Regions from separate parts of the Arthrobacter sp. P1_A5 genome, predicted to be linked through region 2. Evidence: predicted binding sites of a transcription regulator. Region 2 holds the regulator's gene; the other holds the start of a gene.
What was found. Region 2 encodes LexA, which represses DNA repair genes until DNA is damaged. Its sites were predicted from a motif close to TCGAACANNTGTTCGA; they were not measured.

Region 1 (5,497 bases), on a different contig from region 2:
GTGCTGGTCAAGCCCGATGACCTCGCCGCCGTGCTGGCCGCGATGAAGGGCCAGGACGGTCCGGTGTCCGCCGACTCGCAGACCGCGGCGCTGAGCGATAACGCCAACGCGAACATCGCCCAGGGCGGTTACGCCGAGGACCTCGTGGCGGCGGACCTGGAGAACCGCACCCAGGCGATCGACTACCATGACGGCGCCGACGGCGGTTCCGGCGACGAGGACGGCTCAGAGGACGCCTGGTCGCTCACCGGCCGGTAGCGCAGAAGGTAGCCTAGGAAGGTGAATAGCGCCGAAGCCAACGCCGGATCCGCCTCGCGGATCTGGAACCTGCCGAATGTCCTCACGATGCTGCGGATAGTGCTGGTGCCGTTCTTCGTCTGGTTCCTGCTCCTCGACGCGCCGGGGCTGCAGGCCCAGAACGGCGTCTGGCGCTGGGCGGCCGCCTTCGTTTTCGCGGTGGCCATCTACACGGACAAGCTCGACGGCGACATCGCCCGGTCCCGCGGCCTCGTCACCGATTTTGGCAAGATTGCTGACCCGATCGCCGACAAGCTCCTGATCGGTTCCGCGCTGGTCATGCTCTCGTTGCTCCAGGAACTGCCCTGGTGGGTCACCATCCTGATCCTGGTCCGGGAGTGGGGCATCACCGCGCTGCGCTTCTTCGTCATCCGCTACGGCGTTATCCCGGCCTCGCGCGGCGGAAAGCTCAAGACGGTGGTGCAGACGGCGGCCATCTTCCTCTACGTCCTTCCGCTGGCATCCCTCGCCCCGTGGCTGGGCGTCGTGGCGTTCATCGTGATGATGGCCGCCCTGGCCATCACCCTGTGGACCGGCGGCGAATACGTCATTGAGGCGCTCAAGCTGCGGTCCGCCGGCATCAAGGCAGAGAAACAACGTTCAAGGGAGAACAAGCCATGAACCAGCCGGACCCCGCTCTTCACCCCAACCTGCACCCCAATCTGCACCCCAATCTGCACCGCCTGGCGGAGCAGGCTGTCACCGTCGCCCTCGGCCGCGGCCTGACCGCCGCCACCGCCGAATCGCTCACCGCCGGCATGGTCACCGCCGTGCTGGCCGACACGCCCGGCGCCTCCGGGATGCTGCAGGGCGGCGTGGTGTCCTACGCCAACAGGGTCAAGTCCGACGTTCTTCGCGTCCCCGCTGAGCTGCTCGACGCCGTCGGCTCCGTGGACGGCCAGGTAGCCGCAGCCATGGCCGACGGGGCGCGCCGCATCTGCGGCGCCGATGTCGGCGTTTCCACCACCGGCGTGGCCGGTCCCGAACCGCACGACGGCAAAGCGGTGGGCACGGTCTTTGTCGGCATTGCCACGGCGGAAGGATCGACGTCGTACCCCTATTCCTTTGACGGCAGCCGCGCCGAGATCCGCGCACTTGCGTGCGGCGCCGCGCTGGAGCGTCTGCTGGAGGCCCTATCTTCCGAAGGCTACCGGGCGTAAAGTTGCCGGGAACAAAAGTTGATTCCGAATAGTTGTTACATTGTGTCGCTTCCAAATGAGGGAGGCGCCTAGGATGAAAACATCAGCAGAGTCCGCCCCCACCGGCGGACTCGACAGTACGAGGAGCAAGGCGATACAGATGGTAAAGCAGCCCGTATCCGTTAACGGCGTTGTCCGCTGGAAGGATGTGGGCCTCGCCGATCAGGCCAAGAGCGAACAGAAGGAGCGCAAGATGGTTGTACTACGTCACGAAATCGGTGATGTCCTGCGCGATGTCCGCCAGCGCCAGGGCCGTACGCTCCGCGAAGTCTCGCACAGTGCCCGCGTTTCCCTGGGCTACCTGAGCGAAGTGGAACGCGGCCAGAAGGAAGCCTCCTCGGAGTTGCTCTCCTCGATCTGCTCGGCCCTCGATGTTCCGCTTTCGAGCATGCTCCGCGAAGTCAGCGACCGCGTCGCGGTCGCCGAGGGCGTCGCGGTTCCGGACACCGTTCCCCAGGAGTTCGCGCAGCGCTATGGCCGCGACCTCGACCGGGAACTGAATTCCGATCTCACCGACGAGCTGGCCAAGGGCCTCCTTTCCGGAGCGCGCTAGCCCGCCCACTCACCTAAGACCTAAGACACAAAAGAGGACCTCCGGCCCAGGCCGGAGGTCCTTTGACGTGTTGTCCTTTGACGTGTTTCGGTGGCCAGGGTTCCCGGTGGGGGAGTCAGGCGTGCTCGTCCCGGGGGAAACCGTCGCGCTCGTAGGTGGCATTGAGCTTGGCCATGTACATGGCCAAAGCCTGCAGATCCTCGGCCGGCCATTCCGCCAGGCGTTCCCGGAACACCTCACGCCGTGCGTCCTGGACCTGGTGCATCCTTTCCTCGCCTTCGGACGTCAACCGGATGGCCTGCGCCCGGCCGTCCAGCGGGTCCGCCTCCTTCGACACGAGGCCGAGGCCCTCGAGGAAAGCAATCTGCCGGCTCACCGAAGGCTTGCCGACGCCGATGCAGGATGCGAGGTCGGTCAGCCTGATGGGACCCTGCTTGCGGATCACACTGAGCAGCCCGTAAGCGGCGGGTTCCATGTCCGGGTGGACCTGGCGCGAGAGCTGGTGGGAAATCGACCGGCCCCGGCGCCAGAGCAGACTCAGCTGGTTCTCGACGGCGTCCAAGGCGGCGTCCGCGCCGGCGGTATCGGGAGCGGGATCTCCCGCGGACTCAGTTGGGTTGCTCATGGCAACCATTCTAGAGTCCCCGGCCGTGAGAGACTTTACTCGTGCGAATCAGTGACTTTTGGCGGCTTATGGACGACGAGTTCGGCGCGGGATACTCCCGCGTCCTGAGCAATTCGCTGGTCCTGGCTGGGGTCGGAGGCCGCACCGCGGACCAGGCCCTCAGCGCCGGCATTCCGCCGCGCCAGGTGTGGCTTGCCCTGTGCGACGTCCAGGACGTTCCGCCGGAACGCCGCCTGGGCCGCGACGTCAAACCCCGTGACACCACCGGGCCCCGCTGACGCCTGCTGACGCCCGCGCCGTCGCGCTGACGCCGGCTGAGCACCGCTGACGCCTGCGTCGCCGCGCTGAGGCCGGCTGGGCTCCGCTGACGCCTGACACGCCGCCCGCTTGTTCGAATATCTGTTCGGATAGCGATATGCTTTTTTTCAGACCGTTTTCCACATAAGTGGTTCTCCCGATAACTTTGTCGGAGGGTGCCAGTAGCGTCAGTGATGACAGACAAAGGCCTCCACGGCCACTCCACAGCGAGAAAGTATTAGAGGTGTGAATCATGGCCGCAGCCCCGGATCGCCAGAAGGCGCTCGACGCAGCGCTTGCCCAGATTGACAAGCAGTTCGGCAAAGGCTCGGTCATGCGCCTCGGCGATGAAGTCCGTGCACCCATCGAAGTCATCCCGACCGGGTCCATCGCACTGGACGTCGCCCTGGGAATTGGCGGCCTGCCCCGCGGCCGCGTCGTGGAAATCTACGGTCCGGAATCATCCGGTAAGACCACGGTCGCGCTGCACGCGGTTGCCAATGCCCAGCGCCAGGGCGGCATTGCCGCCTTCATCGACGCCGAGCACGCCCTCGATCCGGAATATGCCGCCAAGCTGGGCGTCGACACCGACGCGCTCCTGGTCTCCCAGCCGGACACCGGCGAGCAGGCGCTGGAAATCATGGACATGCTTATCGGGTCCGGCTCCCTTGACGTCATAGTCATCGACTCCGTGGCCGCCCTCGTTCCCCGCGCGGAAATCGAAGGCGACATGGGCGACAGCCACGTGGGCCTGCAGGCCCGCCTGATGAGCCAGGCCCTACGTAAAATCACCGGCCGCCTGAGCCAGACGAAGACCACGGCCATCTTCATCAACCAGCTGCGTGAAAAGATCGGTGTCTTCTTCGGCTCCCCGGAAACCACCACCGGTGGTAAGGCGCTGAAGTTCTACGCCTCCATCCGCATCGACGTCCGCCGCATCCAGACCCTGAAAGAGGGCGCCGATTCCGTCGGCAACCGCACCAAGGCCAAAATCGTCAAGAACAAGATGGCSCCMCCCTTCAAGATCGCCGAGTTCGACATCATCTACGGCCAGGGCATTTCCCGTGAGGGCGGCATCATCGACATGGGTGTCGAGCACGGCCTGATCAAAAAGTCGGGCTCCTGGTTCACCTACGATGGCGACCAGCTGGGCCAGGGCATGGAGAACTCCCGCCGCTTCCTGCGCGACAACCCGGAGCTGGCGGCCGAACTCGAGCGCCTGATCAAGGAAAAGCTCGGCGTTGGCGTCAAAGCCCCGGCTGAGACCGAAGAATCTCCGAAGCTGAAGGCCGTTGACGGCTTCTAACAGTCGGCGGCGCAAAGGGGCAGGATTTCCGTCACGGAGTCCTGCCTCCGGCTTTGTCGGCCCGGATCAGCCGGCGGACCTCACCGATGGCGCGGATTCGCTGGCCGGGCAGGACCGGGACGCGGACCCCGCGGCCGTGGCGCGTGCCATCGTGCTGCGGCAGCTGACGAATTCGCCCAAGAGCCGGCTGCAGCTCTCGCGCAAGCTGGCCGAGCGCAACGTCCCCGAGGACGTCGCGGAGGCCGTGCTGGACCGCTTCGAGGAAGTGCGGCTGGTTGACGACGCCGAGTTCGCCGACATGTGGGTCCGCAGCAGGTCCCAGACGCGCAAGCTCGCCAAAGGGGCCTTGCGGCGCGAACTTGCGGACAAGGGCATCGACCCGGAGATCGCTGCCGGTGCATTGGATCAGCTCAGCGACGCCGACGAGGAAACGGCCGCCCGGGAGCTCGTGGAGCGCAAGCTGCGGGGATTCACCGGCGGCGAAGACCGTGCCGAACGCGACAAAGTTACGCGCCGCCTCGCGTCAATGCTGGCCCGCAAGGGATACCAGCCGTCGCTCGCCTTCCGGGTGGTGGGTGAGGTGCTCGATGCCGCCGCCGGCCAGGCAGGGGACGGGGATTAGGACCGCCGGGCCGGGGTCTGCGCTGGCCCAGCCGCTGCCCACTACCCTTACCCGTTACCCTTAACAGGTGAGTTTTACCATTCCCTCCCCAACGGCCGGCACGACTTCTCCGACAGCGCCACCGGCGGTGCCGCCATCAGGGCCCCAGACATTCGGTGCGGACCCTGTTTCCGCACCGGAAAGACCCGCCCCGGCCCAGCCCCGCACCTACCAGGTGCGCACCTTCGGTTGCCAGATGAACGTGCACGATTCCGAGCGGATGGCCGGCATGCTGGAAGCGGCAGGCTACGTCCCCTCCGCCGGCGAGCTGGCCGACGTCGTGGTCTTCAACACCTGCGCCGTCAGGGAAAACGCCGACAACAAGCTGTACGGCAACCTCGGCATCCTCGCCCCGGTCAAGGCAGCCAACCCGGGCATGCAGATCGCCGTCGGCGGCTGTCTCGCGCAAAAGGACCGGGAGACCATCCTCAAGAAAGCCCCGTGGGTGGATGCCGTGTTCGGCACGCACAATGTCGGTGCCCTGCCGGCGCTGCTGGACCGGGCCCGCCACAACAATGAGGCCCAGCTGGAGATCCTCGAATCGCTGGACGTCTTTCCC
Region 2 (5,530 bases):
GAGTGCCTCGGCGCGCAGAAATGCCCGCTCGCGGCCGAATGCTTCAGCGAACTGGCACGGCAGAACGCCGCCGATGCCGACGTCGTGGTCACCAACCACGCCATGCTCGCCGTCAGTGCCTTCGAAGGCCTGGCGGTGCTGCCCGAGTACGACGTCGTCGTGGTGGATGAAGCACACGAACTTCAGGACCGCGTCACGGGCGCGGTCTCGGGCCAGCTCTCCGTGGCGATGGTGCACGCCGCCGCGTCCGGGGCCCGGAAGCACACGGGCATCACCGTGGATGCACTGAGCAATGCCGCTGCCCACCTGGAGCTCGCCATCGACGGCGTCCCCAGCGGGCTGATGCCCAACGGCCTGAACAGCGAGCAGCTGGACTGCATCGACCAGCTGCGCGACGCATGCCGCGCCGCGCTGTCCGATTCCAAGGGGGACAGCTCCGTGTCGGCGGACGGCGGACGGCAGCTGGCCCGCTCGCGCCTCATGGTCATCCTGGAGCTCTGTGAACGCCTCCTGGCCGCGCGCGAAAACCGCGAAGTCGTGTGGTTCTCCCGCAACAGCAGCTTCGATCCGGCGCAGGGCTACTCGCAGCCGGACGAGAGCGCGCCGGCGTTGATCAATGTTGCCCCGCTGAGCGTCGCAGGGCGGTTGCGCGAGGGCCTGTTCGCAGACCACACCGTCATCCTGACCTCGGCCACACTGGCCATCGGCGCCGCCTTCGAACCCGCCGCCGGCGGCCTGGGCCTGGTTGGCAACGGCGCACCGAGCTGGACCGGCGTCGACGTCGGCTCCCCGTTCGACTACCCGAAGCAGGGCATACTCTACGTCGCCCGGCACCTGCCCAAACCCGGCCGCGGAACGTCCCCCGAGGCCCTGGACGAACTCGAGAAGCTGATCCGCGCCTCCGGCGGAGGCGCCCTGTGCCTGTTCTCCTCGCGGCGCGCCGCAGAGGAAGCAGCCGAGGCCATGCGGCCCCGGCTGGGCCTCAGCATCCTCTGCCAGGGGGAGTCGACCATGACGGCGCTCGTGCGGCAGTTTGCCGACGAACCTGACACGTGTTTGTTCGGCACTATGTCCCTCTGGCAGGGCGTCGACGTCCCTGGCGTGTCCTGCCGGCTGGTGGTCATCGACCGGATTCCCTTCCCGCGGCCGGACGACCCGCTGATGACGGCACGTTCGCGGGCCGTGGCCCAGGCCGGCGGCAATGGCTTCATGGCCGTCTCGGCCACGCACGCCGCCATCCGCCTCGCGCAGGGCGCCGGACGGCTGATCCGCTCGACCTCGGATAAGGGCGTGGTGGCGGTGCTGGATTCGCGGCTCTCCACGGAGCGTTACGGCGGCTTCCTGCGCGCCGCGCTGCCGCCGTTCTGGCCCACCACCGATTCATCGATAGCCATGGCAGCCCTGAAGCGACTGGCGAAAGACTAAGTCCCAAACCGGGGCCGCCACCCTGCGCCGGAAATCCGCCGCGGGGTGGCCGCTCCGAACTGGCGGCATGGCCCGGGACGGCTAAGGGGAGCGCAGTTTAGAGCGAGCGCAGTACCGAGACGACCTTGCCCATGATGACGGCGTGGTCGCCCAGGATGGGCTCGTACTGGGTGTTTTGCGGCAACAGCCACGTGTGGCCGTCCCGCTGGCGGAAGGTCTTGACCGTGGCTTCGTCGTCCAGCAGGGCGGCAACGATGTCGCCGTTCACGGCATCGCCCTGGCGGCGGACAACCACCCAGTCGCCGTCGCAGATGGCGGCGTCGATCATCGAGTCGCCGGCCACTTTGAGCATGAAGAGTTCGCCATGGCCCACGAGCTGGCGGGGCAGCGGCATGACGTCCTCCACCACCTGGTCCGCGAGGATCGGCCCGCCGGCGGCGATGCGTCCGACGAACGGCACCATTGCCGTGTCGGTGGCGCTGGCCAGCTCAGTCACTGACAGGCCGCCGACGGCCCGCAGGCCGCTTGACTTCTCCACACCGGAAATCGGTGTGGTCCCCTCGTCCAGGGTCAGCGGCATGAGCACTTCCATGGCCCGCGGGCGCTTCGGATCACGCCGCAGGTAGCCGAGCTTTTCGAGCTGGGAGAGCTGGTGGGTCACGCTCGAGAGGCTGGCGAGACCGACGGTGTCGCCGATTTCGCGCATGGACGGCGGATAGCCCTTGTCCGTGACGGACCGCTGGATGGTCTCCAGGATTTTCTTTTGCCGGACGGTGAGGCTCTTGGGGGCCCGGGCGGGCTGCGGGCTCCGTGGGGTGGCCCTGCCGCCGGTGGCTTGTGCTGCCATGTTCGCCAACGCCTTTCCGTTCCGCCCGGCTGCAGTGGCTGCTGTCACCGGGAACTTCCGGCCTGAAATGTCAGACCCTGCTGATCAACTACGAATGAATTCCCACGGGTAGTTCGAAAGTGGGAGTTCGAAAGGTTGTCCTGTCCCTCAAAAATAGGCCAGCCGCAGACCTTTTTCAAACATTTGTTCTAGCGAGTCTCGACATCGTTCGTTAGTAAGTGCTAAAACAGAACTAGCAAGATTCGAATATGTGTTCGATTCCGACGATCTGGGTTCGCATGCGATGTTCGGTTCTATGTTCGAAGGTTCGGCCGGTTGGCGGCGAGTACGTGAGTACGCCGGGCGGCAACTTATGGTCCAGGAGGGCTCAGTTCATGTCAGTTTCAAGCGCGTTTGACGGCACTAACATTCAGGGCGTCACGACCCGCCACCGCGGTGTTGGTCCACGTGGCGCAGCGGCTCGCCGCAACATCGGACACGGCAGCCTCGGACACGGCAGTCGCGACCAAGGCGGCATGGGCCAGGGTGGTTCCCTTCACGGCAACGTGTACCCGCTCAACGCCAGGCGCCGCGGCGCCGCGACGTCGCAGGGGCCGCAAGGAGCCGCCGCGGTTTCGGGCGGCCGGACCAAGCAGCCGCCGCTGCGGCTCACCCGGCGCGGACGCTTCGTCTTCTTCGGTGTCCCGCTGATCCTGCTGGCGGCGTTCATCCTGTCGTTCAGCGGATTCCTCAACGCTCCCGCGAAAGCGGCAGATTCCGCAGACCAGCTCTCAGTGACGCCGACCGTATCCGTCACAGTCCAACCGGGGGAGTCCCTCTGGGCCATTGCCGGGTCGGTGGCTCCGGAGCGCGATCCCCGCGACGTCGTGGCCGACATCGTGGAGCTGAACAATCTGGACGCCGCGCGTGTGATGCCGGGCCAGCAACTGTTCGTCCCGTCCAAGTAACCACCCCCCCCGGTGGCGTCGCGGGCGTCACAGTTTCAGCGCCCGTCCCGCTACCACTTAAACTGGTCACGTGACTGACCAGCTTGAGCGCCTCAACCGACTGCCCCTCCGAACTAATCTGCGTGGCCTGCGTCCGTATGGCGCGCCGCAGCTGGACGTCCCCATCCTGCTCAACGTCAACGAGAACACCCATGGGGTCCCGGCCGATGTCCGCGCAGCGATCACCGAGGCCGTGAGTGCCGCCGCTGCCGGGCTGAACCGCTATCCGGACCGCGAATTCACCGAATTGCGAGAAGCCCTCGCGGAATACCTTGGCCACGGGCTGGACGCGGAGAACATCTGGGCCGCGAATGGTTCCAACGAAGTCCTTCAGCAGATCCTCCAGGCCTTCGGCGGCCCCGGCCGGACGGCCCTCGGGTTCCCTCCCACGTATTCGATGTACCCGTTGCTGGCCTCTGGCACGGATACGGAATACGTCGTCGGGGCCCGCGCGTCAGACTATGGGCTCAGCGCGGACTCGGCGGCACAGCAAGTCCGCGAGCTTCAGCCCAACATCGTCTTCCTGTGCTCCCCAAACAACCCCACCGGTACCGGTCTGGGGCTCGATGTCGTCGAGGCCGTCTATGACGCCGGCGAGGCCAGCCAGACCATCGTGATCGTCGACGAGGCCTACCACGAGTTCGCCCACGACGGCACGCCCAGTGCCCTCACCCTGCTGCCTGGCCGGGAGCGGCTCATCGTCTCGCGCACCATGAGCAAGGCCTTCGCCCTCGCGGGTGCGCGGCTCGGCTACATGGCCGCGGCACCGGAGGTCGCTGACGCCCTGCGCCTGGTCCGTCTCCCGTACCACCTTTCCGCCATCACCCAGGCTGCGGCCCTGGCTGCCCTGCACCACCGGGAGGCGCTCATGGCGGACGTCGAGGACATCAAGCGCCAGCGCGACCGGATCGTGTCGGAACTGACGCGGTTGGGCTTGACCCCGGCCGCGTCCGATTCCAACTACGTGTTCTTCGGCGGCCTCGAGAACCCCCATGAGGTTTGGCAGCGGATGCTGGACGCCGGTGTCCTCATCCGCGACGTCGGTATTCCGGGGCACCTGCGCGTCACCGCGGGCACTGAGACAGAAACCACAGCCTTCCTGGAGGCACTTGAACTTATCCTGGCCGGCTCCGCAAAGCCGCAGGCCTAGACTTGGTGGGGAGCCCGATCGTCCCCGCCAGATTGCCCAACACCCTGCCTTCTTCCAAAGGACACATCTACATGAGCACCACCGGATCCACCACCGCCGAGGGCCGGACCGCACGCATGGAACGGACCACCAGCGAGTCCTCGGTCCTGGTCGAGATCAACCTGGACGGCACCGGCGTTTCAGACATCAGCACGTCGGTCCCGTTCTACGACCACATGCTGACGGCCCTCAGCAAGCACTCCCTGATCGACATGACCGTCAAGGCCACCGGCGACACCCACATCGATGTCCACCACACTGTCGAGGACGTGGCCATCACTTTCGGCGAGGTTCTGCGGACCGCCCTGGGCAACAAGGCCGGGATCCGCCGTTTTGGCGAGGCGACCGTTCCCCTCGATGAGGCCCTCGCGCAAGCTGTCGTAGACGTCTCCGGCCGTCCCTACCTGGTCCACGCCGGCGAGCCGGCAGGCCAGGAATACCACCTGATCGGTGGCCACTTTACGGGCTCCCTGACCCGCCACGTTTTTGAGGCGATCACCCTTCACGCCGGGATCTGCCTGCACATGAACGTCACCGCCGGGCGCGACCCCCATCACATCGTCGAGGCCCAGTTCAAGGCCTTTGCCCGTGCCCTGCGCGCAGCCGTCGAGCCGGATCCCCGCGTCGAGGGCATCCCGTCGACAAAGGGTGCTTTGTGACCGGCCCGCTGCTCCGCGACGGGGCCATCATCGACCCCGCCGCCGCGACCAAGCCGGTCTCCCCGCAGGGAAAGCCCACCGTTACGGTGCTGGACTACGGCTCCGGGAATGTCCGGTCCGCCGTCCGCGCGCTGGAGCGGGCCGGCGCCGAAGTCATCCTCAGCTCCAAGGCCGAGGATGTCCTCAATGCCGACGGCCTCGTCGTCCCCGGTGTGGGCGCCTTCGAAACCGTCATGCGCGAACTTAAGGCCGTTGACGCCATCCGGATGATCGGCCGCCGTGTCGCCGGAGGCCGTCCCGTGCTGGCCATCTGCGTCGGGCTCCAAGTGCTGTTCGAGGCCGGCGTCGAACACGGCACCGAAGCCGAGGGCATGGGGGAGTGGCCCGGCAAGGTGGAACTGTTGCCTGCCGACGTCGTGCCCCA

Region 1: a site for LexA is predicted at 3,066-3,081, ahead of recA (recombinase RecA). Genes of this name have one in related genera too.

The regions. Positions count from the first base shown of each region.
Region 1 covers NZ_JBFTZL010000148.1:2,595-8,091, forward strand. The annotation lists partial or broken gene AC1D1S_RS16305 (FtsK/SpoIIIE family DNA translocase) at 1-258, shown strand, start outside; gene pgsA (CDP-diacylglycerol--glycerol-3-phosphate 3-phosphatidyltransferase) at 280-918, shown strand; gene AC1D1S_RS16315 (CinA family protein) at 915-1,457, shown strand; gene AC1D1S_RS16320 (helix-turn-helix domain-containing protein) at 1,597-2,049, shown strand; gene AC1D1S_RS16325 (MarR family winged helix-turn-helix transcriptional regulator) at 2,165-2,674, opposite strand; gene AC1D1S_RS16330 (DUF3046 domain-containing protein) at 2,716-2,952, shown strand; gene recA (recombinase RecA) at 3,225-4,277, shown strand; gene AC1D1S_RS16340 (regulatory protein RecX) at 4,414-4,899, shown strand; gene miaB (tRNA (N6-isopentenyl adenosine(37)-C2)-methylthiotransferase MiaB) at 5,114-5,497, shown strand, end outside.
Region 2 covers NZ_JBFTZL010000107.1:7-5,536, forward strand. The annotation lists partial or broken gene AC1D1S_RS14110 (ATP-dependent DNA helicase) at 1-1,425, shown strand, start outside; gene lexA (transcriptional repressor LexA) at 1,523-2,272, opposite strand; gene AC1D1S_RS14120 (LysM peptidoglycan-binding domain-containing protein) at 2,788-3,219, shown strand; gene AC1D1S_RS14125 (histidinol-phosphate transaminase) at 3,290-4,408, shown strand; gene hisB (imidazoleglycerol-phosphate dehydratase HisB) at 4,480-5,106, shown strand; gene hisH (imidazole glycerol phosphate synthase subunit HisH) at 5,103-5,530, shown strand, end outside.